DNA from 3 places in the Peribacillus sp. YIM B13472 genome. Region 1 is predicted to be linked to each of the others. Evidence: riboswitches for the same ligand, from Rfam matches in the RefSeq annotation. Region 1 holds a riboswitch; each other region holds the start of a gene.

Region 1 (10,529 bases):
CCTGGGAACCCACTTCTTCAATCCGCCCCGTTATCTTAAATTGTTGGAGATCATCCCTACTAAAGCAACTTCACCAGAAGTGCTCGAATTCGTGAAACGATTCGGCGAAGATGTACTGGGAAAAGGTGTCGTCGAAGCCAAGGATACCCCTAACTTCATCGCAAACCGCATTGGAACTTATGGTTTATTGGTCACTTTGCGGGAAATGCAAAAAGGCGGATACAGTGTTGGTGAGGTCGATTCGGTTACAGGTCCGTTGATTGGAAGGGCAACTAGCGCGACTTTCCGGACACTTGATGTAGTTGGATTGGATACCTTTGCACATGTTGCCAGAAACGTTTATGACCAGGTGGATGGAGAAGAAAAGGAAGTTTTCAAAATACCTGATTTCATGAATGAAATGCTTAAGAATGGGTGGCTTGGAAGCAAGTCAGGCCAAGGTTTTTTCTTGAAAAAAGGCAAGGAAATCCTTGAACTGAATCCCGAAACCCTTGAATATGATGCACGAAAAAGATTAAAAACGCCTTCCATCGAAATGGCTAAACAGGCCAAGGGCTTGGGAAATAAAATGAAAGCGCTTGTTTATAGTGAAGACCGTGCCGGCCAATTACTTTGGAATGTTCTGAATCCGGCGCTTGTGTATTCTGCCCAGCTGCTTGGGGACATCGCGGATGACATCGTGGCGATCGATCAAGCGATGAAATGGGGCTTCGGATGGTCCACAGGTCCCTTTGAAACCTGGGATGCGATAGGTATAGAAAAATCGGTAGCCCGAATGGAAGCGGAAGGCATCACCGTTCCGCAATGGGTTAAGGATATGCTCGCTAAAGGCATCACTTCTTTCTATAAAGAAGAAAATGGCATTGTTCACTATTATGATGATGGTGAATATAAAGAACTTGTCGAAAATCCTAAAGTGATCAATCTTAAAGCGATCAAGAAGCAAAAAGGCGTAATCAAGAAAAACAGTGGTGCAAGCTTGATGGATATCGGCGATGGAGTGGCTCTTCTTGAATTCACTTCACCGAATAATGCGATCGGTCTGGATATCATGCAAATGATCAATGCGGCGGTCGACGAAGCGGAAGCGAATTTTAAAGGCCTGGTCATCGGAAACCAAGGAAAGAACTTCTGTGTAGGCGCTAATATTGCAATGATGCTGATGGAAGCGCAGGATGACAATATTTTTGAACTCGATATGGTCATTAGCCAATTCCAAAAGGCGATGCTTAAAATTAAGTACAGTGCAGTTCCCGTAGTGGTAGCCCCGTTTAATATGACACTTGGCGGGGGTGCTGAAGTGTCACTTCCGGCAGCCCGCATCCAGGCAACGACTGAAACGTATATGGGGTTAGTGGAAGCTGGCGTAGGTTTGATCCCAGGCGGCGGCGGGACTAAAGAACTTTATGTGAAGACGTTGAAGAATATGCCGAAGGGCGTCGACTTCGACTTACAGAAAGTGGCCAATCAAGTATTTGAAACGGTTGCCATGGCAAAAGTTTCGACCTCAGCCGAGGAAGCGAGAGAGAATAATTTTCTTAATGCAGCTGATGGAATAAGCGTGAATGCGGATCATCAGCTATATGATGCGAAACAGGCGGTGCTTTCCATGCATGAACAAGGTTATACCGCTCCAGCCCGCACAAAGATCCCTGTCGTAGGTGAAACGGGATATGCCGCACTGCTATTAGGGGCGGAATCCATGCGCCTTTCAGGATTCTTATCAGATCATGACCTTGTCATAGCCAAAGAGCTTGCATACGTCCTGGCAGGAGGAAAACTCCCATTTGGCACGGAAGTAGATGAACAGTATATCTTGAACCTAGAAAAACAGGCATTTCTAAAACTGATTTCGACTCCGAAATCCCAGGCAAGGATGCAGCACATGCTTGTTAAAGGTAAACCACTCCGTAATTGATGAATAGATGAAGATATGGCCAAAAACGAAGATTAATAGTTCGATAGCTTAAAAATGAGTAAGGGGGATCCTCATGAAAGAAGCGGTAATAGTAGCTGGGGCAAGGACTCCGGTAGGAAGAGCGAAAAAAGGTTCTCTTGCTAGTGTACGTCCTGATGATTTAGGGGCTCTTGTTGTAAAGGAAACGTTAAAGCGGGCAGGTAAATATGAAGGCACCATAGATGACCTGATTATCGGTTGTGCAATGCCTGAAGCGGAGCAAGGGTTGAACATGGCGCGTAACATTGGAGCATTGGCAGGATTGCCTTATACAGTACCGGCCATAACGATTAATCGTTACTGTTCAAGCGGGCTGCAAAGTATCGCTTATGGAGCGGAAAGAATCATGCTCGGCCAAAGTGATACAGTCATTGCAGGCGGAGCGGAATCCATGAGCCTTTTGCCGATGATGGGCCATGTAACACGTCCGAACGCGAAACTTGCGGAAACGGCACCGGAATATTATATGGGCATGGGTCACACTGCTGAAGCCGTTGCAAAAAAATACGGCATTTCCCGTGACGATCAAGATGCATTTTCGGTTAGAAGTCATCAAAAGGCGGCTAAGGCCATTGCAGAAGGAAAGTTTTCCGATGAGATCGTACCGGTTGAAGTGACCCTCCGTTCAGTGGGACCAGATCTTAAATTAAAGGAAAAATCATTTACTTTTACACAGGATGAGGGCGTTCGTCCAGGCACGACTGCTGAAGTGCTAAAAAAACTAAGACCTGCATTCTCTGTTACGGGATCCGTAACAGCTGGGAATTCATCACAAACGAGTGATGGTGCAGCCGCGGTCATGGTCATGGATAGGGAAAAGGCCTCTTCATTAGGTATGAAACCGATGGGTAAGTTCCGTTCCTTTGCTGTAGCAGGAGTACCGCCTGAAATTATGGGCATCGGACCGATTGCAGCCATTCCTAAAGCTTTGAAACTAGCGGGTCTTGAGTTATCGGATATTGGTTTATTTGAATTGAATGAAGCCTTTGCATCCCAATCCATTCAAATCATTCGTGAGCTCGGATTGAATGAAGAGATTGTCAATGTAAATGGCGGAGCCATCGCCTTAGGCCATCCACTAGGATGTTCAGGAGCAAAATTGACATTGAGCCTGCTTCATGAAATGAAGCGCAGAAACCAACAGTTCGGAGTCGTGACAATGTGCATCGGCGGCGGAATGGGTGCTGCTGGAGTATTTGAATTATTGGCGTAATCCCACGCCTCCCGGAAGCTGTCATGCTTTCGGCGGTTTACCATCTTGAATACTTAGGAGGAAATAACATGTCAAATCAAACTACAGGTAACCTTATTAAAGGCGGAGCCTTTTTAGTGGACGATATTACGTATGATCAAGTGTTTACACCGGAAGATTATTCTGATGAGCATAAAATGATCGCCAAAACTGCCGAGGATTTCGTAGTGAATGAAATTCTGCCGCAGGTTGAACATTTAGAAAACCATGAATTTGACCGTTCCGTTAAATTACTGAAGCATGCAGGGGAAATCGGTTTACTTGGTGCTGATGTTCCTGAGGAATACAGCGGATTGGGTCTTGATAAAATCAGTTCGGCATTGATTACGGAAAAAATGGCGCTTGCAGGCGGGTTCGGAATTACACATGGTGCACATGTAGGTATCGGATCTTTGCCGATCGTATTATTCGGGAATGAAGAACAAAAGAAAAAATACCTCCCTTTACTGGCGACGGGTGAGAAGATTGCTGCGTATGCCTTAACGGAACCAAGCTCAGGTTCAGATGCCTTGGGAGCAAAAACGACGGCGAAATTGAATCCAGAAGGTACACACTATATTTTAAACGGTGAAAAACAATGGATTACAAATGCCGGTTTTGCAGATGTCTTCTGTGTATACGCCAAAATCGACGGCGAACAATTCTCCGCTTTCATTGTTGAGCGCGATTATAAAGGCGTATCAACTGGTGCTGAAGAGAAGAAAATGGGGATCAAAAGCTCATCCACACGTACATTAATACTTGAAGACGTACATGTACCAGTCGAAAACCTTTTGGGTGTAGCCGGAAAAGGGCATGTCATCGCTTTCAATATCCTGAATATCGGCCGCTATAAATTAGGCGTCGGTGCGGTTGGCGGATCTAAACGTGCCCTTGAGATTACAGCTGCTTATACGAATCAACGTCAACAGTTCAAAACGAAAATTTCCGATTTTAACTTGACGAAAGAAAAACTTGCAACAATGGCTGCTAAAATATATGCAGCAGAAAGCTCTGTATATCGTACGGTTGGCCTTTATGATCAAAGACAAAGCAAATTGACGGATGAGCAAGTGAAAGATGGGAAATCAATGGCGGCTGCAGTTGCTGAGTATGCCATTGAGTGTTCATTGAATAAATTCTTCGCTTCCGAAGTATTGGATTATGTTACGGACGAAGGCGTACAGCTTCATGGCGGTTATGGTTTCATGCAGGAGTATGAAATTGAAAAAGCATATCGCGATTCCCGTATTAACCGGATCTTTGAAGGTACAAATGAAATCAACCGATTGCTGGTCCCGGGAACTTTCCTGAAGAAAGCACTTAAAGGGGAATTGCCGCTTCTTCAAAAAGCTCAAGGCTTGCAAGAGGAATTAATGATGATGATGCCGGAAGAACCTGGCGATGAGCCACTGGCACAAGAAAAAATGCTTGTTAGGAACGCTAAGAAAATCGGTATTTTGGCAGCTGGACTAGCGGCACAGAAATACGGCAAAACTCTTGATCAAGAACAAGAAATCCTCTCTAACATTGCCGATATCGTATCCCTTGCCTATGCAGCTGAATCCGTGGTATTGCGTACGGAGAAAGCCATTGCAGCTACAGGCCTGGAGAAGAACAAACAAAAGGTGCTTTACACTGAAATCTTCGTTCAGGAAGCTTTCAATGAAATAGAACAGCATGCAAAAGAAACATTGATTGCAGTGGAAACAGGCGATACTCTTCGCATCATGCTTTCGTCGCTCCGCAAGCTGACAAGACACAATCCGATCAATGTCATTGCGAAAAAACGTGAAGCTTCCATCAAGGTAATCGAAGCGGAAAAATATGCTCTTTAAGCAATGAATCAGAAACTGTAAAGGGAATGCCCGTAAAGGCATTCCCTTTATTTCCTTTGATGAAATCGCATTGGAAATTCAAAAGACATTTCATTGTATTGCGTGCTGAAAACGGGTATTCTATTGATAGGTGGTGAAATGATGGGCTTAACATTATATTGGTACCCAAAATGCGGCACATGCCGTAACGCGAAGAAGTGGCTGGATAATCAAGAACTGCAATATGAAGCGATCCATATAGCGGAAAATCCGCCTTCGCGAACAGAAATAGAACAACTATATAAAATCAGCAATTTGGAATTGAAGAAGTTTTTCAATACTAGCGGTCAAAAATATCGGGAGCTGGGCTTAAAGGATAAGCTGAAAGAAGCTTCTGAAGCAGAGATGCTTGATATATTGTCCACGGATGGCATGCTTCTGAAAAGACCGATTGTTACAGATGGCACCAAAGTGACGGTAGGTTTCAAAGAAGAGCAATTCGAACAGGTTTGGAACTGAAATTTCACAAAATATTTGGTTAATTCCTTACTTAAACAAACAATCTACCTTATAATGTAATAGATAAAATAAGATGTACATATGGAGGGTTAATAATGACAACAACACCAAAAGAACTTCGTTACACTAAAGAACATGAATGGGTCAAAACGGAAGATGGAACAGTGCGCATTGGGATTACGGCTTTCGCACAGTCCGAGCTTGGGGACATCGTATTCGTTGAGCTTCCGGAAATCGGCGATGAATTGAAAGCGAACGAACCATTTGGAAGTGTTGAATCCGTTAAGACCGTTTCTGAGCTTTATGCACCTATCAGTGGCAAGGTTGTTGAAGTAAACGAAGATTTAAGTGACAACCCTGAATATGTAAATGAGTCTCCTTATGAAAAGGCATGGATGGTCGTGCTTGAACCATCTAATAGCAGTGATATTGAAAACTTGATGAGCGCTGAAGAGTATGAGAGTTTAATCAACGGTTAAAAAGAAGGAGAGGGGGGACTGAAAAGGCCTGCTCTCTTTTTCATTTTGTACAGCGGCAGTTGCGCACATAATTCGTGAGATGGAGTGATGACATGGAGTGGGGCGAATTCGATAAAGTGATCATTGTAGAAGGCAGTTCCGATAGAAGAAAAGTTGCCTCCGTTTTAAATGAAGATGTGGAAATAAGATGTACGAATGGGACCATATCATTAACTAAGCTGGATGAATTAGTGGATGAATTGATGGATCGTGATGTTTATCTCCTTTTTGACGCAGATGAATCAGGAGAAAAGCTGCGGAAGCAGTTCCGAAGGGAAATGCCGGAAGCGAACCACTTGTATATTAATAAAATGTACAAAGAAGTGGAAAGCTCACCCGAACATCATATCGCAACTGTGCTACTATCTGCCAATATGAATGTGAAAATGAAATTTTTAAGTCAAAGGGTGAACGATTAATTGATGCAGGAATGGAAAGAAGAAGAGTGTAAGCTTGCTGTTAAAAATGGGGAAACCTTTTGCTTATATTTATATACGCCTTTATGCGGCACTTGTCAGGTTGCCTCCAAGATGCTGACGATATCCTTGGAGCTGTTCCCGGAATTGAAGGCAGGCAAAATGAATATGAACTATGTCCAAGCAATTGCCGAATCATATGAAATCGAAAGTGTGCCTTGTTTATTGCTTTTCAAACAAGGACAGCTGCAAAAAAAAATATATGCCTTTCAATCCGTTCCTTATTTGTACGGATTGCTTAAGGAAATCAGCTAAGAAACCAATCAGAACCGTGGTTGGTTTCTTTGTTGCGGATATTTGAATGCGAGATCGGAATTAAACAAAGAATATTCTAACAATTCATTGACTGATTTATTCTAAAATGATATATTTTGAATTAAGTAATGGCAGAATTTAATAGTTCTTATCAAGAGTGGCGGAGGGACTGGCCCGACGAAGCCCGGCAACCGGTATAAATTTTATATACGGTGCTAATTCCAGCAGAGTGTTGGCTCTGGTAGATGAGGTGTGTTCTTGAGACCTCTTCTTATTGAAGTGGTTTTTTTGTTTATAAATGGCCAGATTTCATATAATTCCAACTAAATCCATAGAAAAAAGGTGAAATAATATGTCAGAGAAAAAGTTGCGTTTCGAAACATTGAGTGTTCATGGCGGTCTGCAAGCTGATGAAACAGGTGCACGTGCAGTTCCTATCTACCAAAGCAATGCATACTTGTTCAAAGACACCGACCATGCAGCGAATTTATTTGGCCTAAAGGAGAATGGCTATATATATACACGACTTCATAATCCCACGGTCAGCGTTTTTGAGGAAAGAATGGCCTTATTGGAAGGCGGTATCGGCGGATTGGCAACAGCAAGCGGAATGGCTGCCATCTCACTTTCAATCCTGAATATTGCCGCTGCAGGTGATGAGATTGTTTCAGCCTCTACATTATATGGCGGTACGTATAACCTTTTTGAAAATACTCTTCCTAAATATGGGATTAAAGTGAAGTTCGTTTCTCCCGATGACCCTGAAAATTTCAAAAGGGCGATTACGCCAAGAACTAAAGCCATTTTTGCTGAAACGATCGGTAATCCAAGTTTGAGGGTGCTTGATATTGAAGCGGTAGCGGAAATCGCCCATGATGCCGGCATACCTTTAATCATTGATAATACCTTTGCGACACCGTATCTTTGCAGACCAATTGATTTTGGAGCGGACATCGTCATCCATTCCGCTACAAAATGGCTTCTGGGAAATGGAACGACACTAGGCGGTGTCATCGTGGATGCAGGGAAGTTCGATTGGAACTCGCCAAACTACCCTGGCTTCACGGAGCCTGACCCAAGTTACGACGGTCTGGTATACGCCGAGGCAGTTGGACCTGCCGCATTCATAACGAAAGCTAGAGTCCAGTTACTTCGTGATTTAGGCCCTGCGCTAAGTGCCCAAAGTGCATTCCAGTTTACGCTTGGACTTGAAACGCTGCACGTAAGGATGAAAGAGCATCTATCAAACACCAAGTCTGTCATTAAATATTTAAAAAACCATCCTGCCGTGACTTGGGTTTCGCATCCTGGTGATGAGGATCATCCCGATAAAGCCCTTGCGGATAAATATTTGCCTAAGGGAGCTGGATCTGTCGTGACTTTTGGAATACAAGGTAATCGCGAAGCTGGGGCAAAACTTATCAATTCGGTGGAATTATGGTCCCATGTGGCGAATGTAGGGGATGCGAAGAGCTTGATCATCCACCCAGCCAGTACGACCCATCAACAATTGAATGAGGCGGGTCTTGCGAAAGCGGGTGTACGTGCCGATCAAGTCCGATTATCCATTGGGATTGAAAATGTAGACGACTTAATAGAAGATTTGGAGCAGGCGATTGAAAAAGCGACGAATATCGTCTCCTTGACTTCCAAAACGCTTTAAGCAAAGTTCCTGTTCATTCTTGAACTAGAAATAATATACATTGCGCTCCTTTTTTATCTATGATAAAATTTCTCCATACTAAAGAACTTAATGATGTACAAATATTCTATATATTAGCTCTTATCAAGAGAGGTGGAGGGATGTGCCCGATGAAACCCGGCAACCGACAAGGAGATTTCCTTGGAAAGGTGCCAATTCACACAAAGTTTAATTACTTTGGAAGATGAGAGAAAGGCCTGCTTTTTCACCTGCCTTTCTGCTCATGCAGAAAGGTTTTTTCTGTTTTAATGGGGAAAACATGTGCATGATATGAGAAACAGACTAATAATGTAGAGAAATCAACTAAGTTCATAGGTTTTATTGGATAAAAGAGGTGAGGATTAATGATTACATTGACGAAAGTCAGTAAGCTGTTCCTAACAGGAAAAGGAAACAGTGAGACGATCAAGGCTGTAAATAATGTGAATGTTGAAATAAATAAAGGCGAGATTTTCGGAATCATCGGTTACAGTGGAGCGGGGAAAAGTACTTTGATCAGAATGCTCAATGGATTGGAAACACCCACAGAGGGATCCGTTGTGGTGGCTGAGAAGGAAATTTCAAAAATTAAAGGGGCTCAGCTCCGTAAGGCCCGTCAAGAAATCAGCATGATTTTCCAACATTTCAATCTATTATGGTCAAGGACCGTTCAGGAAAATATTTCTTTCCCATTGGAAATTGCAGGAGTTTCTAAAACTGAACGAACCAAGCGTGTGAACGAATTGATCAAGTTAGTCGGACTGGAAGGCAGGGAAAAGGCCTACCCTTCACAATTAAGCGGAGGGCAAAAGCAAAGGGTGGGTATAGCCAGGGCTCTGGCAAATAACCCTAAAGTGCTTCTGTGTGATGAAGCGACATCTGCCTTGGATCCGCAGACTACCGATTCCATACTCGAATTGCTTGTTGACATCAATCAGCGCCTGGGATTGACGATCGTCTTGATAACACATGAAATGCATGTAATACGTAAAATCTGTCATCGCGTCGCCGTGATGGAAAACGGGCAAGTTGTTGAACAGGGTCCTGTCCTGGATGTTTTCAAGAATCCTAAAGAACAAATGACGAAGCGTTTCGTGCAACAGGTAACGGAACCAGAAGAAACGAAAGAAACGATGGACCATTTGCTCGAACGTTATCCTGCAGGAAAAGTGATTCAATTGACCTTTGTAGGTGATCATGCAGAAAGCCCGTTGATCACCAAGCTTGTACGTAACTTCGAGTTGGATGTCAATATCGTTCAAGGTAAGATATCCCAAACAAGAAGCGGTTCATATGGAACATTGTTTATCCATCTTGATGGCACAGAGGATGAAATGCTCCGCGCAATCGAATTCATTAAAGCACAGCAGGTAGGCGTGGAGGTGATTACTCATGCTTGAAGAATTATTGCCGAATGTTGATTGGGAAGACATTATTGAAGCAACGAAAGAAACGCTCTACATGACAAGCGTCTCTGTAGTGGCAACCCTTTTTATAGGCATAATATTAGGGTTGATCCTGTTCCTGACAGGGAAGGGTAATATGTGGGAAAACCGGGTAGTCAACGGGGTCATGAGTGCTGTCGTTAATATATTCCGTTCCATTCCATTTCTTATTTTGATCGTGCTGCTCATTCCTTTCACTAAAGCACTTGTCGGATCTATGATCGGAGAGAACGCTGCACTGCCGGCACTTATTATCGGTTCGGCCCCATTTTATGCGCGTATGGTTGAAATCGGCCTTCGTGAAATCGATAAAGGTGTAATTGAAGCCGCTAAATCTATGGGTGCAAAAACGAGCACGATCATTTGGAAGGTCCTTCTTCCAGAGTCGATGCCTGCCCTTATTTCCGGTATAACGGTAACATCGATTGCATTGGTTGGATATACCGCAATGGCCGGGGTCATCGGCGCAGGCGGACTTGGTAATCTAGCCTTTTTGGACGGCTATCAAAGAAATCATAATGACGTTACGCTTGTAGCGACTATCGTTATTCTGATTATCGTCTTCATAATTCAAATTATTGGAGATGTGATTACATCTAAATTGGACAAAAGATAAAGGGAGATGAATAG
Region 2 (10,529 bases), on a different contig from region 1:
TTGCATTCTATTTTTTTCTTGAATTCTGCATTTACTCGTGAATTTGTGCGGTTTACTCGTGAATTCTGCACTTTTACTCGTGAGTTCGCGCTTTTCTCGTGAATTTGTGCGCTTTACTCGTGAGTTCGCACGCTTTACTCGTGAATTCGCACGCTTTACTCGTGAATTCTGCACTTTTACTCGTGAATTCGCAGCTTTACTCGTGAATTCTGCACTTTACTCGTGAATTCGCGCTTTACTCGTGAATTCGTGCGGTTTACTCATGAATTCTGCACTTTTACTCGTGAATTCGCGCTTTTCTCGTGAATTCGTGCGGTTTACTCGTGAATGCACACGGTTTACTCGTGAATTCTGCACTTTTACTCGTGAATTCGCACGCTTTACTCGTGAATTCACACGGTTTACTCGTGAGTTTGGTCATTATATTCAATTGGTTCATTTGTTCGCATAGTTTATATAGATATTAATATCCCTAATCTGCCATTAAAAACAAAAAAAGAGACCATAAATGACATTATCGAATTTACGATAACGCATTCATGGTCTCTCCTGTTCTCCGGCCGAGTTATTAACTTGATTTCATTATAGCATACTCCAGCTCATTTGAGAAAGAATACATCTTGTTTTTTATTTAAATGCCATAGCGGCATGTACAGCTTTTTTCCAGCCTTCATATAATTTTTCACTATTTTGCTCTTCCATGGAGTGTTCAAAGGTTTTGTCTACCGCCCATTGCCGGGAGATTTCTTCTTGATCCTTCCAATACCCGACAGCAAGGCCAGCTAAGTATGCAGCACCTAATGCTGTAGTTTCGTTTATGGTCGGCCTCTCGACAGGCACCCGTAATAAGTCGCTTTGGAATTGCATCAAGAAGTCATTCTTGACTGCCCCGCCATCCACTCTTAATGTCTGGAGCTCGATTCCTGAATCCGCCTCCATTGCATCAAGGACATCCTTCGTTTGATATGCCAGTGATTCAAGTGTGGCACGAATGAAATGTTCTTTGGATGTGCCGCGCGTCAAACCAAAAACGGCTCCCCGCACTTCGCTGTCCCAATATGGAGTTCCAAGTCCTACAAAAGCCGGTACCACATATACTCCATCCGTACTTTCCACCCGTTTTGCATAGCCTTCGCTGTCCTTGGCATCATGAAGCATCCGCAGGCCGTCGCGCAGCCATTGGATTGCGGAGCCCGCTACGAATATACTGCCTTCGAGTGCATATTCGACCTTCCCATTCAGTCCCCAGGCAAGGGTCGTCAATAGTCCGTGTTCGGAACTGACAGCCTTGGCCCCTGTATTCATGAGCATGAAACAGCCTGTTCCATACGTATTTTTAGCCATTCCTTCATTAAAGCAGGCTTGGCCGAATAATGCTGCCTGCTGATCACCGGCTGCCCCGGCGATCGGAATCGATTGGCCGAAGAAATGATATTCGATCGTACGTGCATACTCTTCAGAGGAAGGCCTCACTTCCGGCAGCATCGACTTTGGTACAGTCAATATCTCGAGCAGTTCTTCATCCCATTTCAGTTCATGGATATTGTACATCAATGTCCGGGATGCATTGGAATAGTCCGTTACATGAGCCTTGCCTCCTGATAGCTTCCAGATCAGCCAAGTATCGATGGTACCGAATAACAGCTTCCCTTCATCCGCCTTTTGTCGTGCCCCTTCCACATTATCGAGGATCCATTTCACTTTCGTTCCGGAAAAATAAGCATCTATCAACAATCCCGTTTTATCCCGGAATAGATCGTTAAGTCCCTTTTCCTTCAAATCATCACAGATTTCACTTGTTTGCCTGGACTGCCATACAATCGCATTATAGACAGGGGTACCTGTTTCCTTATCCCAAACGACTGCCGTTTCACGCTGATTGGTGATCCCGATCCCGGCAATTTGCTCTGGCTTTACACCGGATTCAGAGAGTACACCGGCAATGACCGCCAAGATCGATCCCCAAATCTCATTGGCGTTATGCTCGACCCAGCCCGGTTTAGGGAAATGCTGCGTGAATTCCTTTTGGGAGGAATGGACGATTTCCCCCTTTTCGTTAAATAAAATCGCCCGGGAACTCGTTGTTCCTTGATCTAATGATAAAATGTATTTTTCCATTGTGTATGCCCCTCCTTTTAATTAACTGGCAATATTTCTGCTTTCCAATTCATGTGACTGTTTTTTACCAAATGCATAGGCTAATATCAATAGTACCAGGCTTGCACCCAAAACAGACCAAAATCCTGCTGTTATTTCTCCCATAAAGAATGCTTTATAACAAACGGCACCAAGTGAACCCCCAATAATCGGTCCAACGACCGGAATCCATGAATAGCCCCAATTCGAATTGCCTTTACCCGGTATCGGCAGCAAAAAGTGAGCGATGCGCGGTCCCAGATCGCGGGCAGGGTTAATCGCGTATCCTGTCGTTCCCCCAAGTGACATCCCGATCACGACAATCAATAACCCGACTGCGAATGGGTTTAGACCCTCTGTAAAATTATTGGCACCTATAAATAATAAACCAAGAATAAGGATGAAAGTTCCAATCATCTCACTTAATAGATTTGAAAATGTGTGCGGGATCGCAGGTGATGTCGCGAACACACCAAGCTTCGCTCCTGGATCATCCGTAGCTTTCCAGTGTGGCAAATAGTGCAGGAATACTAGAGTTGCTCCAAGGATTGCACCAATCATTTGGGCCACGATGTAACCGGGCACATCACTCCAAGGAAATTCCCCAATAATGGCAAACCCTACTGTGACCGCCGGGTTTAAATGCGCCCCGCTTATGGAACCCACTGCAAAAACACCCATGGTAACAGCCAATCCCCACGCAATCGTGATAACGATCCAGCCGGCATCTTTTGCATAGGATCCCTTTAAGGATGAACCAGCCCCAATGCCCGCTCCGAATAAAACTAATATCATCGTACCTAACACTTCTCCCCAAAATGGAGTCATGAATAAAACCCCTCCCCTGATAAATTTTTAAACCTTGCCAACAAATAAAAGGAGACCCACAGCAGAACTATCTTCATAAAAAAAATTATGAATAGATCTGTTGTGAATCTCCTAGTCTCCGTCACATATATTAACTTGTACTGTAAAATATACTAGTTTATGAAAACGCTGTCAATATTTTGTGAAAAATTAATCCTATTTTTCTGTATTTTTTTAGTTCCCCTATTAAACGATATCCCATAATTCAGTTTTGGAAGTGGTAATTGACGATGCTCCTGCATCAAGGGCGTTCAGGACTTCATCCGAAGTACGTATGAGGCCGCCTGCAAAAATCGGTGTCTGCAATCGTTCCTTCACTTCTTTTATCATCCATGGCATAGCGCCCGGCAATACTTCGATATAATCCGGCTTGGTTTTCTGCACCAGCTTATAACTTTTCTCAAGCGCATGTGAATCTATTAAAAAGATTCGCTGGATGGCAATGACCCCCTTTTGCTTCGCCTTCAATATAACGCTTGATTTAGTCGAAATCAGCCCATATGGATTATATTCCTGACAAATGAATTCTGTCGCGTACTCATCACTTCTTATGCCATGGATCAAATCGACATGATAAATCATTTTCTTATTATGCTGCTTTGCCATCATACTTACGTTTTTCAATTGTGATATATGCAAATCAAGAAACACACCTATTTCATAGGAACTTTCTAAAAATCTTTCGAAATCCTTCATGCTTGCTGACGCAGGCAAAATCTTCTGATCCATCATTATCCTCCTCATTCCCAGAAAAACTCAAAACTTCAAGTCATTTAGTATATTTTAAAGAGCTTGATTTATCAAACACATTTTTTCATGACCAATGTCACCATAACACTATCATACATGGCACACCCTTTATAGTTTTCGGCTAAGGATGTATGTAACCTCCATCATAAAGTAAGTTTCATTTTCAATGCGCCTTCGACGAGTTCATACGATTTAATTGTGCCAACGGGAATTTTTCTCACGATGTTCCAAGCATTAACATTCATTTTGATCGTTCTTTTTTCAAATTCAAAAAATGGCGGTCTGTTAAATATCCTTTGGTTGATGAAATTCCTGTCAATTGGTTCCATTTCCACTAATTCAAATAAAATCGTTCTTTTTTCCACATGAACCGGTTTTAATGTAATCCGGAAAGCTACGTTTTTCTTAAACATCATTTTCTTCACTTCCATCGTTCCGGAAAGCACTATATGCTTTGGCGTAATCTCGACTTTAATATCTTGACCATATGATTTCATTCTTAAGATTTTCTCTATCATGGCTGCAGTTACCGTTATCGGTATGCCATTTTTGAATGGACTGAATGTACTCACCCTTGCATTCCCCTCCTGCCGCTCCTACTGAACGTCGGTTATAGCATATGCCGGGTTCCCTGATGTAGTTAACATTTCAACCCATATTAATAATCGGTATATTCTAAATCTTCCACCTTCAACACTTGACCTTTATAAAAACTACCTGTATAGTCATAATTAATTTAATAGACAACTCTTATCCAGAGAGGTGGAGGGACTGGCCCTTTGATGCCTCAGCAACAGACTATTTATGTACTGTGCTAATTCCAGAAGTGTAAAAACTTGAAGATAAGAAGAGTATATCGCTTTGCTGCCAACACCTCTTCTTATTTTCAAGAAGAGGTTTTTTATTTTTAAAAGGAAAGAAGGAATGCAACATGTCAATCACATTAACGAAAGCACCATTCAGGGCCGATCACGTAGGAAGTTTATTAAGACCAGAACGTTTACATATTGCCAGAAAGCAATTTAAGGAAGGTACCATTTCAGCAGAGCGGCTTCGTGAAGTTGAAACCGAAGAAATCAATCGGATTGTCAATAAACAAATTGAAGTTGGATTAGAGGCAGTGACGGATGGTGAGTTCAGACGAACATGGTGGCACTTTGACTTCCTCGAACATTTAAATGGCATCGAGGGATATGTTACTGAAAAAGGTCTCACATTCGATGGTGTGGAAACAGAGAGATATAACGTTCGCAATACCGGGAAGGTTTCATTCAATCCCGAACATCCCTTCATTCGTGATTTCATTGAATTGAACAAAATCGTGAACGGACGTGCCGTTGCCAAGCAAACGATTCCCAGTCCGAATCAATTATTTGCTGTAGGCATTCATAATGAAGACATCTACCCTGATATTGAAGACTATGCTAATGATATCATCAAAGCGTATCAGCATGCTTTGAAGGCCTTTTATGAAGCAGGTGTGCGTTATCTTCAATTGGATGATGTATATATTGCCAGGCTTTCAGCTCCAGATTTCCAGTTCAAAGATGGAAAATATACGAGGGAACAGTTAATCGATCTTGCACTTCGTGTAATTAATGGCGCATTGGAAGGCAAACCAGAGGACCTTGTCGTCACTACCCACCTGTGTCGTGGAAACTACCAGTCGACTTGGGCGTTTGAAGGAAGCTATGCCCGTATCGCCCCAACATTATTGGCAAAAGAAAAAGTGGATGGATTCTTCTTGGAATATGACGATCAACGCTCAGGGGATTTCAAACCACTGGAATACATTCCAAATGGCGGTGCACGGGTCGTACTGGGTGTCGTCACTTCAAAAAATGGAGAAATCGAAGACAAGGAAGCTGTTAAGGCACGCATTAAAGAAGCCTCGCACTTCGTTCCTCTCGAACAATTATGTTTAAGCCCGCAATGCGGCTTCGCCTCCACCCATCACGGCAACAAGCTGACCGAAGAACAGCAATGGGAAAAGCTGAAATTCGTCGCTGATGTAGCAAAAGAAGTATGGGAATGATTTTTTTTTATTAATCATTTGACATATCGATAATTCTCGATATAATGAAATGTATGAAAACAATCGAGATATTTAAAGCATTATCCAACGAATCCAGGTTGCAAATCTTACAATGGCTCAAAGCGCCTGAACTCCACTTCACCCCTCATGAGGGAATAGATATGAAGGAAACCGGCGTTTGTGTAAGTCAGATTACGGAAAAATTAAACATGACCCAATCCACGGCCTCTCAATACCTCTCGATGCTCCTTAGAGCAGGATTGATTAAAACGGAGCGGATAGGAAAGTTTACGTATTACAAACGAGATGAAGATGCCATCTCAAAAATTACTGATTTCTTGAAAGAAGAAGTATGAAAGTGAACCTGATCCGTACCTTAGAGGGTTGGGTTCATTTTTTTCCTAACAGTTCGATATTTCGCGATATGTTTATTTTTTTATCCATACATATCAACATATTGCGATATGTCTTTATATAAAATTGATCATTAATGAGGAGTGAATCTATTTTGCTTAATACATGGAAAATTTACATGTTGGCGATTATCAGTTTTTTAGTAGGAACATCCGAATTCATCATATCCGGGATTTTGGATAAGATTGCGCATTCTCTTGGAGTGACCCTCGCTGCCGCAGGACAGCTCATTACAATTTTCTCCCTTGTCTACGCAATCGGCACACCCATTCTTATGGCCTTGACAGCAAGTTTAGACAGACGAAAATTAATGTTGTATTCCCTTGGACTATTTGTAGTGGCCAATCTGCTTGCCTTTCTATTACCAGGCTTTGGACCGTTTCTATTTGCACGCATAATCATGGCACTTGGTGCAGGATTGGTTGTAGTCACCGCTCTGAATATTGCCGCTAAGCTTGCTCCGCCAGATAAACAAGCAAGTTCTATTGCGACAGTTGTCATGGGGTTTACAGCTTCCCTTATCATTGGCGTACCTCTCGGAAGAATCATGACGGATGCATTCGGGTGGAAATCCGTCTTTGGCGGAATCGCCCTATTCGGCCTGATTGCCATGATCGTTTTATTCTTTACCATTCCTCCTATCAAAGGGGATAAACCAGTACCACTTCTCCAGCAGCTGGCCCTTCTTAAAAAAAGGAAAGTTGCCCTTGGATTATCGATAACCTTTTTCTGGCTTGGCGGATACTCGATAGCTTATACCTATCTATCCCCTTACCTGCTATCCGTATCGGGGATAAGTGACTCTCTACTTAGCACGGCTTTGCTTATATTCGGTATCGCAAGCCTGATCGGATCAAAGTTTGGCGGATATAGTACGGATCGATGGGGTGTATCATATACACTAATTGGCGGTATGGCGCTGCATATTGTGATGATCATCATGTTATCCATCGTTACGAATTCATTGTTGGGCGTTTTGACAATCCTTACATTATGGTCGTTCGCAGCATGGTCATCAGGGCCGACACAGCAATATCATTTAGCAACCCTTGAGCCTGAATCATCAGGAGTCATGCTCGGTCTGAATCAGTCGATAATGCAATTGGCCATGGCGGCCGGTGCTGGAATTGGCGGTGTTGCTGTAGAACAAGTATCACTTGCTTCCATAACCTGGATCGGTGCAACAGGGGTTGCCATTGCCATGGTCATTGTTCTGGTCCCTTCAAGTTCATCGTCAAGCAGTAAAATAGCACAGTCCATAAAATCCTAGACCGTTATATAAACATTCATCATAAGGCTAGATTTTTAGCCTTATGATAAATCCTAAATCCGAAAGCAACAAAAAAAGAACGGCCACCAGCACGTCCCCTTTTTACTTGCAGCTATCTTCATCATCCATTTTCTTCACAAATATATCATCCGTCACCCTATCTTCCAGCTTGTTCCTCAAGGCCAATTCCGCAGCCTTCCCATCACTGGGCGACCCGTCCGAGAAATACATCGGAAACAAGGAGAAAAACAAAACATAAAAAGAAAAATAGATGAATTGATACCAGATCACCGAGCTGTCCAGGATATTCTGATACACTAAGCTATAGATGATCAGCATGCTGATTAAATTAAAGATAGCCCCCCCTAAATATATCAGCGTATTCGTCAATCGATTATCATGTTTCAATCCCTTGAACTCGCAAGTCCCATTCCAAAAATAATATTTCCTCACCTCTATGTTCCGAAAAGCAAAAAGTTTATTACCACAACCGATCAAGATTTTCTTTTCTGATCCCCCAAAGATCGTAACAAAGAAAATATGCCCGCTCAAATGTATCAGAGTAACGATCGGCATGATCAAAAAAAAGGAAAATAGAAATTTAATGATATCAGAGAGACCAAACATGTTTAATCAATCCTCCTTACCAGAGCAATTTTCTCAAAAACCCTTTTACCAGGATGTTACTCTGATACCCTGTCCAAAATAGTTATAACTAGCAAATTTTCACAGTAGTAATATGTTGCTTTCCACAAGTGATAAGAGGATAATTTGTTCTCCTTCTGCTTAATTCGACCTTCAAAAAACAGGCTATCCCCTTCCAAAAAAACTCGGAAAAGTGATAGCCTTTACATCTTTATTTAGCGATTGGGGGTGTGAAGAATTTCTGGGTTGTTTTGTCCTGGCCTCAAGCCTGCATGTTTATATTCAGGGGTGAAAGCCGATGTTTTGATTGGGCAGGCGATTTGCTTCAGGGCATTTCCTTTTCCGTCCGGTACCTCGATGATCATTCCCCTCTCCTTCAATTGGGGGTGTTCGGCCGCTTCAGTGAAGGTCAGCACTGGTTCTGCGCACGCCTCGAAATCAGCGAATATTTCCTGCCATTCATGAAAGTCTCTTTCAAGGAAAGCCAGTCGGACTGCCATTTTAAACCTGATTCCGCTCTCTTCATCGCTTTTCATGCTCAGTTCATACAATTCGGGTGCACCGATCGCTTCGCATAAGGCTTTTCGAAAAGGGGGCTCAAGGCTTCCTACCGAAAAATAGCGTCCATCTTTCGTTTCGTAAAAGTCATAAAAGGATCCTCCATTCAACATCAGTTTTTCTGGTTCAAGCTCGAGTCCCCCTTGTAAATTCAGAGGTGCGGATATGGCATTCAGGGCAAAACTGCAGTCGGTCATGCTGATGTCGATGGCTTGGCCGAATCCCGTTCTTTCCCTGTGAATGACAGCAGACAATATACCGATAACAGCATGCAGTGATCCTCCGGCAAGATCTGCTATTTGGGTTCCATTTTTAGCCGGGCCGCCCTTTTTCGTACCGGAATAGCCTGATAAGCCTGCAATCGAAATATAATTGATATCATGTCCCGGTCGGTCTTTATAGGGACCGGTCTGGCCGAAGCCCGTGATGGAACAGTAAATCAGCTTCGGATTGATCCATTTTAATGCCTCATAGCCCAGTCCTAGGCGTTCCATGACACCTGGACGGAACTGTTCAATGACGATATCGTATTCCTTCACTAGATTTTTTACGGATTCGATGGACTCAGATTGTTTTAAATCAAGTGTGATCGACTTCTTCGATCTGTTTAGATATTGGTTCACACCCCATGAATCCGTTGCTCCCGGCCTCTCTATCTTCAAAACGTCCGCTCCTAAATCCGCTAGCATCAAAGTGGCAAATGGGCCTGGCAGTAACGTTGAAAAGTCCAATACTTTTAAATGAGTCAATAAGGTCATCAGCCGTGCACCTTCCCTTTCCAATGAAAAAATTAAAAGCTTTCCCCGTCGTTCTGTACATGCAAGTTAGCAGAGTTTACGATTATCATATAACACCTCCTACGATATTTGTATAAATTTCCATTTAATAAAAATAAAAAGCTAGGAATCAGCTTCCTAGCTTTTGATAATGAGCCAATAGATCACAAATAAAGGCCGGACAATTTAAAACTCATTGTCCGGCTGATTTTACTTATAGCTTGTTCATTCGTATTTTTTGTCAAAGTCAAACTCGACTTCATCAAGTTTAACGAACTTAGTCTTTCTTATCAGTTTATAGCCAAACCATAGACCAAGGAAAAGCGGGATTCCCAGGTATGCCGCTATAACACTGCCCCAATCAATCTGGTCTGAGAAAAAGGCTTGGATATTTTGGGACAGGATGACGATCAGACCAATTAAAATGGCAAAGATCGGTCCTATCGGGAACCATAATGCTTTATATGGCAGCTTCTCCAATGAATGGCCTTGAGCGATGAATGCTTTCCGGAAACGGTAATGACTGATGGAAATGCCGAGCCAAAAGATAAATCCTGTAATTCCAATGGCATTCATTAACCAAATATACACTTTACCATCACCGAATACGGAGGCTAAAAAGGCCAGCATACCGATGGAACATGTCAAAACCATTCCTGCAACCGGTACTCCGCGTTTATTAAGTCTTGCAAAAATACGCGGTGCTTGCCCATCCTTTGCCATTGAATATAGCATACGCGTAGATGCATATAGACTAGAGTTACCTGCAGATAATACCGCTGTTAAAATGACTGCATTCATAAGCGAAGCGGCAAAGGCCACTCCAGCTTTTTCAAAAATGAGCGTGAATGGGCTTACCATGACGTTATCACCTTGTAAACTTGAGTTCGTATAAGGGATAAGAAGCCCTATTACAAAGATTGCCAATACGTAAAAGAGCAAGATTCTCCAGAAGACACTTTTAATGGCCTTCGGTATATTCCGTGCAGGATCTTCACTTTCCCCCGCTGCCACACCGACAATTTCGGTACCTTGAAAAGAAAAGCCAGCTGCTATGAACACGATGAAGACACCCATG
Region 3 (10,529 bases), on a different contig from region 1:
TTCGTTCCGATATCGCTTTTTCAATCTTTGGGTGATAACCTAGATATCGGCAAAGTATGAATTTCTGCTTCCCCTTTTTTTGAATCTTTTTTATACCATTTTCGATGGACTGCATTAAGAGACCGGTAAACAATAGGTAAGGAATGATAAATACTTGGTTTGTTCGAGATTCCTCTGCGAATTCCAATGCTTCTCCAAAGCTTGGTGTGGCAGCTGTCAAATAACACTCTTGCACACGGATTTTTGGAAGCCTGTTCCTTAGCAAATCGGCCAATCGAGACAAATCCCTTTTCACGTCGGGATCACTGCTGCCCCTTCCAACCAATAAAACCAAGGAATCCTCCGTAACCCTTACATTTGTTTCCTCCAACCGTTCCACTAAAATGTCAACCATTTTATCACTGACGCCAATCGGCCTTCCGTATTTCAAGTCAACGGCAGGATACCGTTCTTTCATTTTGTTCAATATGACTGGAATATCATGTTTTGCATGTACAGCTGTTAGCAATAGAACTGGAATGGCAATGATTCTCGTCGCACCTTTTTGTACGCATCGTTCGTAGGCCTCTTCAATCGTAGGAGTTTCCAATTCTAAGAAGCAATATTCCTGAATGGAATTTGGCTGTGCTTGCATACAAACTTTAATAAAATCAATGGCTTGGGCAGAAGCTTCTTTAACACGGCTGCCATGGCAAATATATAAAATGGCTTCCATTAAAATGCCTCATTCGCCAACAAATTTTCGGTTTGTTTTCCTTCAAACCATTTGATTTTTTCTCGTAAATTAACGACATCGCCCACGACTATCATGCAAGGATTCGAAATCTGTTCGTTATTGGCGGTTTCCACTACATTAGCCAAAGTACTGACAGCTGTTTTTTGCGTTTTTAATGTCCCCCAATGAATAAGGGCTACAGGAGTCTCTGGACTTTTCCCATGCTCCAAAAGTTTTCCTTGAATATATGGCAGATTTTTAACACCCATGTAAATGGCTAATGTATCGATTCCTTTTGCAAGGGATTCCCACTTGATATTATCCTCTTCATCCTTTTTCCGATGACCGGTAACAATTGCAAAAGATGAAGCATGGTCCCTATGTGTAACTGGAATTCCCGCATAAGCTGTAGCGGCGATTCCAGCCGTAATTCCTGGTACGATTTCAAAGCTCACGCCACTTTTGGCAAGGGCTTCCGCTTCCTCCCCGCCTCTCCCAAAGACGAATGGATCGCCGCCTTTCAAACGGGTGACTATTTTTCCCTTTTTTGCATATTTGACCAGGAACCGATTGATGGTATCCTGCTGCAATAAATGATAATCCGGCAGTTTACCGCAATTAATCAGCTCTACACCGTCTTTTGCATGATTCAATAGTTCTTTATTGACAAGTCGATCATATAAAATGACATCAGCTTCTTGAATGCATTTTAATCCTTTTAATGTAATTAAATCTGGATCTCCGGGACCGGCTCCTACTAGATATACTTTCCCCATTTATGCAACCTGCCTTCCCTTAGAGAATCGTTTCGAATTCCGATAAAACGAAACCTGCTCCATTTTTAATTTTCCTTTTTTCATATAATGAGATGTCATCCACTTCAGGCATTTTCAAATAATGCTTTTCCAGCTCGATATCAACAAGTTCAAACGCCTTTTCATCTGAATCGGCAACAATGATGACATGGATTGGTTTTTCCTTGATAGTGACTTCAAAACGGTATAGATTCATGGAATGCTTACCTTCCCCTATTAAACGGCCACTTCCGTTAATATATCATCAAGCTTACTTTGTAACTGCGATATCCCTACTCTTTCCACAAAATCTAGAAAGGTTTCTGATAGAAGTTTTGTTTCTTTGAAAAATAAGATCAGTTCTTTCAGAACATGATAGAGCTGTTCAGCTTCCACTTTTCCTTTTAGTTTTTCATTGAACTTACCGCCTTCATTCAGCGTTCCTCCGACGTATATCTCAAAAGCTTCGACCATCTTTTTGTCCTGGTTTTTCATTTTTATGCCTTGAAGCCCAATTTCGGCGATGGCTCTTTGACCGCAATTATTCGGACAACCGACCATATGCATCCTTACAGGTACATCGAGATCTATTTCCTTGTCCAATGATTCAGATATGGTCCTCATTCTTTTTTTTGTTTCAACGAGTGCCAGGTTGCAATACTCGATGCCTGTACAAGAAACGGAATAACCAATGAACTTTTTTGGTTGATATGGAAATCTTTCAAAGATTGATTCCTGTTTTAATTCCTCAAGTTTTGCATCCGGCACATTTGGAATGATAAGATTTTGAGAATTACAGTTTCGGATTTCACCATTTCCATATCTCTTTGCAAGTTCGGCAAACTCAATCACTTCGTCAGGATTTAGACGACCAACTGGTATATTGACTCCAACATAGTTCAGACCATCTTGTTTTTGTTTATGGATGCCGTAAAAATAGCCTGCATTCCATCCCTTCACCGCACTTTCACCCTTTTCAGGAAGCGGACCGGTGTACTCCAGCAATTTTTCCTTGAATTGTTCAGGACCCCAATCAGCGACAAGGAATTTCAAACGCGAGCGATGACGTTTTTCACGGTACCCAAAGTCACGGAATATCGTCGTGATTGCGGCCGCTACTTCGACTGTTTTTTCAGGTGAAATGAATAAGTCAAGTTCTTCTGCCAGCATCGGAACGGAGGATAGCCCACCGCCTACTTTCACGTGAAAACCAACTTCCGTTACTCCATCAATTACTTTAGTAGCTGGATTGAATGAAACACAGTTGATTTCAGCATTTGAAGCATTATGGATATTAGCACTTATGGACATTTTATATTTCCTAGGAAGGTTCGAATAGTCTTCGTTAAGGCGGAAATACTCAAATACATCATAAAGTACTTCGCGAGTATCAAAAAGTTCGTCAGGATCGATGCCTGCCAATGCATTACCGATGATATTACGTGTGATATCACCACATGCACCGGCCGTAGTCAGTCCAACCCTTTCCAAACGGTTTAAGATATCCGGGACTTGTTCGATGGTCAGCCAGTGGAATTGAATGGCTTGACGGGTTGTAATGTCATATACATCCCTCCCATAATCTTTAGCGATGTTAGCTAGAGTTATCTGTTGATCATAAGTCAGGATACCTCCGGGAATAACGACACGCATCATCCAGTAACCTGCTTCTTTTGGCCGTTGCAGGTATAGACCTGCCCACTTGAACATATCCCAATTCTCTTTAGGGATGGAATCAAAACCATTTGCAGCGTAATGTGGAATATCATCAAATATCTTCAATCCGTCTTTTTCCAATTTCCAGATCTCCGTTTTATTTTTAGCGATTAGTGGATTTTCCGACCAAAATTTCTCGTAAACCATTACATTTCCTCCTTGATTAGATCGCTTTCTTTGCTGTCAAATAGCCGATTACCTGTTCAACGCACTCTTCAATGCTGTATTGGTCGGATTCTAAAATGATTTCCGGTTGTTCAGGTTCTTCGTATGGAGAGTCGATTCCAGTAAAATCTTTAATGATTCCTTTACGCGCCTTGTCATAAAGACCTTTTGGATCACGCACTTCGCACTCTTCGATCGGACACTTTATGTATACTTCAATAAACTCCCCTTCATCGAGTAAATCACGTACAATCTGCCGATCTGCCCTGAAAGGTGATATGAAGGCGGTCAATACGAACTGCCCACTATCCACGAATAACTTGGAAACCTCACCGATTCGCCTAATATTCTCGGTTCGATCCTCTTCAGAAAAACCTAAATCTTTATTTAATCCATGGCGGATATTATCACCATCCAAAACATAACTTCGAATATTCCGATTATATAACTCTTTAGCGACCGCGTTCGCAATCGTAGATTTTCCGGAACCCGAGAGTCCTGTAAACCAAAGAACTGTGCTTTCATGCCCGTTCTGCTTCCGGCGGAGCTCCTTGGTCAATGACGTTTCATGCCAAGTGACATTCGTACTTTTACTCATATAATAATCCCCCTCTTCATGTGATCCTTCAATTTATGTCCAATCAGTTATAAACTTCATTCTTTTTTAGACCTTCGATCAACACCTCGATGACTTCTTTACGGCTAAAGGTAGCTGGAGGAATTTCTCCATTGCGCAACATTTCCCTTACCTTCGTTCCAGACAGGATGACATGGTCTTCCTTGCCATGCGGACAAGTTTTAGCGGAAGCCATATTGCCACATGCTTTACAGTAAAAACTATGTTCAAAGAATAATAGAGTGATCCCTAACTCATCTGCGTTAAAATTCCCAAATATTTTTTGGGCATCATATGTGCCATAATAATCGCCCACACCCGCATGATCACGTCCGACGATAAAATGGGTGCAACCATAATTTTTACGGACCATCGCATGGAAAATGGCTTCTCTTGGTCCTGCATAACGCATGGCAGCAGGGAAAACTGCAAGAGAGACGCGATCCTTAGGATAATATTTTTCAAGCAGCACTTTATAACTTTCCATTCTTACATCTGCCGGAATGTCATCGGATTTAGTGGCACCTACGAGAGGATTTAAGAATAAGCCGTCGACAATCTCCAATGCTGTCTTTTGAATGTATTCATGCGCACGGTGAACAGGGTTCCTCGTTTGGAATCCGACAACCGTTTCCCAGCCTTTTTCAGCAAAAGCTTTCCTTGTGTCGACCGGGTCCAAATAATGAGCTTGAAATAGCGGACGCTCTATTCTCTTGATTAACTTTATTTCCCCGCCGACATATACATCGCCGCGGTTATATAAATTTTTTACTCCAGGATGCTTCTCATCATCCGTTTGATATACTAATGTCGCTTCCAATTGCTTATCTGGAGTGTAAATATCGGAAACGGATAGAACCCCGTATGTTTCACCTTCATGAGTCAACGATACTTCTTCACCTATAGTAAGGGTTTTTGCAGTTTCTTCGGTCAAAGGCAGCGTAATCGGGATGCTCCATACATGCCCGCTGCTAAGCCTCATATCCTTGACCACTGTCTCATAGTCACTTTTTGTAAAGAATCCTTTAATCGGACTGTAGGCACCAGTGCCTATCAATTCAAGATCACTTAAAGCAATTTCATCGATTTCGATTGACTTTGTTATTTTACTAAAATCATATTTTGGTTCCCAAAGATCGATTAATGTTCCTCCGTGCGGTAGACTGATTGTCATGCTAATTTCCCCCTATGGTTTCTATTTATTTAAGATAAATGCAATCCGCATTCCGTTTTTTGAGCTCCTTGCCAACGGCCTGAGCGTAAATCATCTGCATTGAAGGCAGGTGCTGTACACGTTTTACATCCAATGCTCGGATATCCATTATCATGCAGGATATTATATGGAAGTCCATTTTTGTGGGCGTAGCGCCAAACATCTTTCCATGTCCAATGTATGAGTGGACATATTTTAACTGACTTGAACTTATTATCCTTATTGATATACTCGGTTTGAGCCCTTGTTTCGGATTGCTCCCTCCGCAGTCCCGAAAGCCAGGCTGTTGCCGTTGAAAGCACATCGGTAAGCGGAATGATTTTACGGATGTTACAGCACTTATTGGAATCACTAAGCCATAATTCATCCCCATATTCCGCTGCTTGTTCCTCAAGCGTCAAGGCAGGTTTCTTCATTTCGATCAAAAGCTTTGGATAGCGCTTTTTCACTTGCTCGATCAATTGGTAAGTCTCCTCAAAATGAACATCTGTATCAAGGAAAACAATTTTTGCCGAAGGGTTGACCTTCGCCAATAAATCCGTAAGCACGATGCCTTCAATACCAAAACTGCAAGCATAAATCAGTTTGTTTCCATAATGGTCATTCGCCCATTGCAGAACTTCCAAAGCACCTTTTGTTTCACTGTCTTCAGGAAATACAGGGAATTCCCCTGAATTGAAATTTTCATAGTTTATTAATCCAGCCAACTTTGTAGCCCCCTCTAAAAACTTGCTGTATCAGGTTAGAATAACTATTGATCAATACCCGTTTTAATCTTCCCCAGTTTATTTGATTCTAGGAAAAAGAGACGAATCCAACCAATACTCTCTTTATATCAGTTAAACCCGCCTCTAGTTTTTCTAGTCAGCAGATACCTTATTTAATTCTTAATTTTTCATTTCTTTCCATCTGAATGATTTTACCATCCTGGACAATAAGTGTAATGGATCCATATTTCATTGAATTAAGCATTTCTTGAAGTCTTTCAAATATTTCTTCAAGCTGATTCTCTTTTTCCAAACCAGTTCCTCCTTTAAGAAAATCCGCGAATATTTTATTTTCAACCTGATTAAAAAAATTTCTTAGATTTATATAATTCCATACAACCTTACATTGTTATGGTTGGCCTGAAATTTTTCCAAAAACAAAAATCTTCCCATGATGGAAAGATTCCAAGGTAAATATCATTACCTTATCTTCCAAAATGATCAACATTTTGTTGGAGGTAGCACCTTGCATCCATCATGCAGGTTGCTGGACTTCAAAGGGCCAATTCCCTCCGTCGCTCTGGATAAGTTTTATTATTTTAAATATTAACATATATTTAATCCTTGTCAATGGAGTTTTCTTATAAAATAACTTGGTTTAATATTATGGATGAACTGTTATTTTTATACACACTATTCAATTTATGATTTTATGTTCATATAAATACGAAAATAGACTCGTCTTTTTAGATAAAGTCTCCAAAAAAATGAGTCCATTTTCATTAATAAACCTATTATTGACGCCTGTAATTACTTGAAAAAATATTTAATTTCTTAACTGGATCGCTTCTACAAATTCTTGAACTTGACTCTGGACGCGATCAATTAAATGTGAATCATTAATCGGATTTTCTGAATTCTGTTTATCTATTTCCTTATCAACAAAATATATGCCCTGCAGCGGCTCGCCTTTTAATATTGAGATTAATGGTTTAAGCGCATAGTCAATCGCCAATAGATGCCTGTTACTTCCACCAATCATGATTGGCAGAACTGGCTTACCCTTAAAAGCACCTTCTGGCAGCAAATCAATCAAGGCTTTCAATACACCTGTATAAGAAGCCTTATAAACCGGTGAACCAATAATGATTCCTCTAGCTGCTTGAATTCTCTCTGAAAGTTTTAAGATATCTTCGCTATTATATTTCCCTTGAAATAAATCATCTGCTGAGAAATCCGTAATTGAGAAATAAGCTGTGGTAAATCCTTCTTGTTCGACTAATGATTGAATATGTTTTAGTGAAATGTCCGTTCTTGATGGAATAGCCGGACTTCCTGATAAAATTACGATATCGCTCATTTAATACCCCTCCAATGTTACATGATTTAAAGATGAAATCTTCGTAAAGCAATTCGTGCAGTATGCATTTATCGTAATAGTCTGAAAAATATAAGTCAAATCTTACACTCGGGTTTAATGAATCACCAGTTGACTTCATCGACTATGAATGAAATTAAAACGGTCATATTTACGGCTTGATGCTCATGCCCTTAAATATGACCGTTTCATTATGTATGAATTTGTTTACCATGAATACCATATACCAAAAGTTGTGCAATGCTCTTAATTCGTTCAGAAGTAAAATATGGCTCCTTTTTTTGTTGATGGATCTCATAATGTGTAGATAAAGCCAATGTGAAAGAAATGATCCCTACATTAAATAAAATAATATCAGAGATATATTGTATCTCTCCGCTATCTATTCTCTTCTGTATTTCAATATGCCTGGCATTTGGCTTGAAAATCTGATCTACATATTGCTTTGAAATATCTTGATCGAATTGTGTTTCCCTAAATAATATCGAAAACTGTTCTTTATTTTCAAGAATTTTTTTTATCATGGTAGTAACATGATTCTCCACTAGATCATCCGTGGATAGATGGCTAGTCCCATCTTCAGATTCCTCTTTTTCATTAGGGGTAATTGTAGCCAAAAGCAAATCTTTTTTGCTGTCAAAGTATTTGTAAATAGTAGCTTCGGAAACATTGCATGCAGAGGCAATTTCATTCGTTCTTGTCATGTCAAAACCTTTAGTGGCAAAAAGAGTCCGGGCTACATTTATGATTCGTTCTTTGGTTTGCTGCCCTTTTTTCAAAAATATCAACCTTCTTTTATAAAGATAAGACCGGTTTCACCCATCTATTTCCCATGATATATCCCTGGTATCAATCGGTCAATATTACCTTTGATCTATTAGAATTCAATATTCCCATATATCATAAATAGAAAACATCATCTGGTTGGGACGATGTTTTCTATTTATGAAAATCACTTAAAAGATGCATAGCCATCATCGACCATGACTACACTTCCATTGATCGCATCCGCTTCCTCTAACGATAATAGATAGACGGCATTTGCAATGGCTTCTGGCTTAATCAATTCACCGCGCATTTGACTTGCATTCAATTTATCGATGATTCCCATGTCTTTATAACCTTGTATGATTGGAGTGTCGACCCCGCCCGGCGCAATGCCCACAACGCGTATGCCATGAGCACCCAATTCCAAAGCTGCTGTCTGTGTCATCATTCTTACAGCACCTTTAGTCGCCTGATAGGCAAAAGTCCCATGGGAAGCTAAGTAGCCAAACACAGAAGCGGTATTTATAATGACTCCCTTGTTACCCAGCTCCTTCATTTTCCGTCCTGCTGCCATGATTCCAAATGCCACTCCGTGCTGGTTCACCCCAATCGTTTTGTAGTAACCCTCCATATCTTGTTCTAGGATCATACCGCCCGCACCAATGCCGGCATTATTAAACATGATATCGAGCCTTCCGTATGTTTCCACTGCTTTATTGATTAACGATTCAACATCTTCCTGCTTAGAAACATCCGATTTAACATAAATGGCCACTCCACCATTAGCTGTTATCTGATCAACGGTTTCCCGACCCATTTCTTCATTAAAATCCGCAACAACGACCTTGTCCCCTTTTGCTGCGAATTTCAAGCATGTGGCTCGGCCTATACCGCTTGCTCCCCCTGTGATAACTGCAACTCTTGCTGTCATATACATTCCCCTTCCAACTAAGTAAGTGATTACTTACTTTTTATTATAAAAGTAAAGAATAGTAAATTCAAGCAATATGTATTTTTATAGAGTTCTGAGCTTTCAAAAGTAAAGCTGTCCTATTAATAGGACAGCTTCATTTGTTTAGCAGGTTTTCAATTCGACCATACTTACGGAGGTCTTCACCATTTCAATGAAAAGTTGAAGGAAGCGATCATCACCTGTCAATTCTGGATGAAATGCACTTACGAGGACATGGTCTTGTCTCGCAGCCACTACATTCTCTTCATAAACAGCCAATACTTCTACACCTTCTCCAACTTCATCAGCAAATGGCGCCCGGATGAATACTGCCTTATAAGGGGCTTCCATTCCTTTGATGGATAGGTCAGCCTCGAAACTTTCCCGTTGACGTCCAAATCCGTTCCTTTTCACGGAAATGTCCATTAGTCCGAGATAGGCCACCTCATCGCCAGTCAATTCATTTGCCGCCAATACCATCCCAGCACATGTACCGAAAATTGGTTTTTTATCTTCGAAGAAAGTTTTGATCGGTTCCATAAATCCATAACGATCCATTAGCTTCCTCATCGTCGTGCTTTCTCCGCCTGGAATGATCAAGCCATCGATTTCCCGCAACTGTTCCGGTTTTTTTACTATAATCGCTTGTTCGCCGGCAGCTTTGATTTGGTTCAAGTGTTCTTCAACCGCTCCCTGTAATCCCAAAACACCGATCGTTATCATATTACCATCCACGTTCCTGCATCCGTTCTGCCGGAGCTAGTTTGGAAATATCAATGCCCTTCATTGCACTGCCCAATTCTTTTGACAACTTGCCAATCAATTCATAATCGGTGAAATATGTAGTCGCTTGAACGATTGCGGATGCGAATTTTTCTGGAGTTTCAGATTTAAAAATACCAGACCCAACGAAAACGCCATCTGCTCCCAATTCCATCATCAATGCAGCATCTGCTGGAGTGGCAATTCCGCCCGCTGCAAAGTTAACTACAGGCAATTTACCTGTGCGTTTGATTTCTCTTAAAATTTCAAAAGGGGCTCCAAGATTTTTTGCCTCTGTCATTAATTCATCATCACTCATGATGCTCACTTTGCGAATTTGTGACTGTACCTTTCTCATATGACGCACAGCTTCCACAATATTACCTGTTCCTGGTTCTCCTTTTGTACGAAGCATGGATGCTCCTTCACCAATACGGCGCGCAGCTTCGCCTAAATCACGGCAGCCACAAACGAAAGGTACTGTGAAATCACTTTTTAGAATATGGTATTCTTCATCCGCAGGAGTCAGCACTTCACTTTCATCGATATAATCCACTCCCATGGATTCCAGGACCCTTGATTCAACGATATGGCCAATCCTTGCTTTAGCCATGACCGGGATTGAGACTGCATTCATTACTTCCTCGACAATTCGCGGATCTGCCATTCTTGCTACGCCGCCAGCCGCACGGATGTCGGAAGGTACCCTTTCCAATGCCATGACAGCGACCGCACCGGATGCT

What was found. Region 1 has a riboswitch for S-adenosylmethionine ahead of ACFX4I_RS02650 (methionine ABC transporter ATP-binding protein). Riboswitches for the same ligand answer to the same signal wherever they lie in the genome.
Region 2: it holds a riboswitch for S-adenosylmethionine, as region 1 does, so the genes downstream of both, ACFX4I_RS21975 (5-methyltetrahydropteroyltriglutamate--homocysteine S-methyltransferase) here and ACFX4I_RS02650 (methionine ABC transporter ATP-binding protein) in region 1, are expected to answer to the same signal.
Region 3: it holds a riboswitch for S-adenosylmethionine, as region 1 does, so the genes downstream of both, ACFX4I_RS22245 (YezD family protein) here and ACFX4I_RS02650 (methionine ABC transporter ATP-binding protein) in region 1, are expected to answer to the same signal.

The regions. Positions count from the first base shown of each region.
Region 1 covers NZ_JBHZPG010000002.1:189,478-200,006, forward strand. The annotation lists gene ACFX4I_RS02610 (3-hydroxyacyl-CoA dehydrogenase/enoyl-CoA hydratase family protein) at 1-1,918, shown strand, start outside; gene ACFX4I_RS02615 (acetyl-CoA C-acetyltransferase) at 1,992-3,170, shown strand; gene ACFX4I_RS02620 (acyl-CoA dehydrogenase family protein) at 3,239-5,026, shown strand; gene ACFX4I_RS02625 (arsenate reductase family protein) at 5,168-5,524, shown strand; gene gcvH (glycine cleavage system protein GcvH) at 5,620-6,003, shown strand; gene ACFX4I_RS02635 (toprim domain-containing protein) at 6,096-6,461, shown strand; gene ACFX4I_RS02640 (thioredoxin family protein) at 6,465-6,773, shown strand; SAM riboswitch class I at 6,919-7,025, shown strand; gene ACFX4I_RS02645 (O-acetylhomoserine aminocarboxypropyltransferase/cysteine synthase family protein) at 7,126-8,436, shown strand; SAM riboswitch class I at 8,554-8,666, shown strand; gene ACFX4I_RS02650 (methionine ABC transporter ATP-binding protein) at 8,820-9,854, shown strand; gene ACFX4I_RS02655 (methionine ABC transporter permease) at 9,847-10,515, shown strand.
Region 2 covers NZ_JBHZPG010000037.1:27,753-38,281, reverse strand. The annotation lists gene ACFX4I_RS22005 (hypothetical protein) at 59-226, shown strand; gene ACFX4I_RS22000 (hypothetical protein) at 263-451, shown strand; gene glpK (glycerol kinase GlpK) at 628-2,118, opposite strand; gene ACFX4I_RS21990 (MIP/aquaporin family protein) at 2,140-2,964, opposite strand; gene ACFX4I_RS21985 (glycerol-3-phosphate responsive antiterminator) at 3,190-3,732, opposite strand; gene ACFX4I_RS21980 (hypothetical protein) at 3,897-4,325, opposite strand; SAM riboswitch class I at 4,501-4,602, shown strand; gene ACFX4I_RS21975 (5-methyltetrahydropteroyltriglutamate--homocysteine S-methyltransferase) at 4,685-5,788, shown strand; gene ACFX4I_RS21970 (ArsR/SmtB family transcription factor) at 5,842-6,144, shown strand; gene ACFX4I_RS21965 (MFS transporter) at 6,297-7,472, shown strand; gene ACFX4I_RS21960 (hypothetical protein) at 7,575-8,099, opposite strand; gene ACFX4I_RS21955 (CaiB/BaiF CoA transferase family protein) at 8,333-9,433, opposite strand; gene ACFX4I_RS21950 (amino acid permease) at 9,677-10,529, opposite strand, start outside.
Region 3 covers NZ_JBHZPG010000038.1:25,404-35,932, reverse strand. The annotation lists gene ACFX4I_RS22280 (NAD(P)-binding protein) at 1-715, opposite strand, end outside; gene cobA (uroporphyrinogen-III C-methyltransferase) at 715-1,491, opposite strand; gene ACFX4I_RS22270 (DUF3906 family protein) at 1,511-1,726, opposite strand; gene ACFX4I_RS22265 (nitrite/sulfite reductase) at 1,747-3,372, opposite strand; gene cysC (adenylyl-sulfate kinase) at 3,389-3,988, opposite strand; gene sat (sulfate adenylyltransferase) at 4,032-5,180, opposite strand; gene ACFX4I_RS22250 (phosphoadenylyl-sulfate reductase) at 5,210-5,914, opposite strand; gene ACFX4I_RS22245 (YezD family protein) at 6,096-6,239, opposite strand; SAM riboswitch class I at 6,409-6,517, opposite strand; gene ssuE (NADPH-dependent FMN reductase) at 6,753-7,286, opposite strand; gene ACFX4I_RS22235 (TetR/AcrR family transcriptional regulator) at 7,496-8,083, opposite strand; gene ACFX4I_RS22230 (SDR family NAD(P)-dependent oxidoreductase) at 8,257-9,003, opposite strand; gene pdxT (pyridoxal 5'-phosphate synthase glutaminase subunit PdxT) at 9,148-9,747, opposite strand; gene pdxS (pyridoxal 5'-phosphate synthase lyase subunit PdxS) at 9,749-10,529, opposite strand, start outside.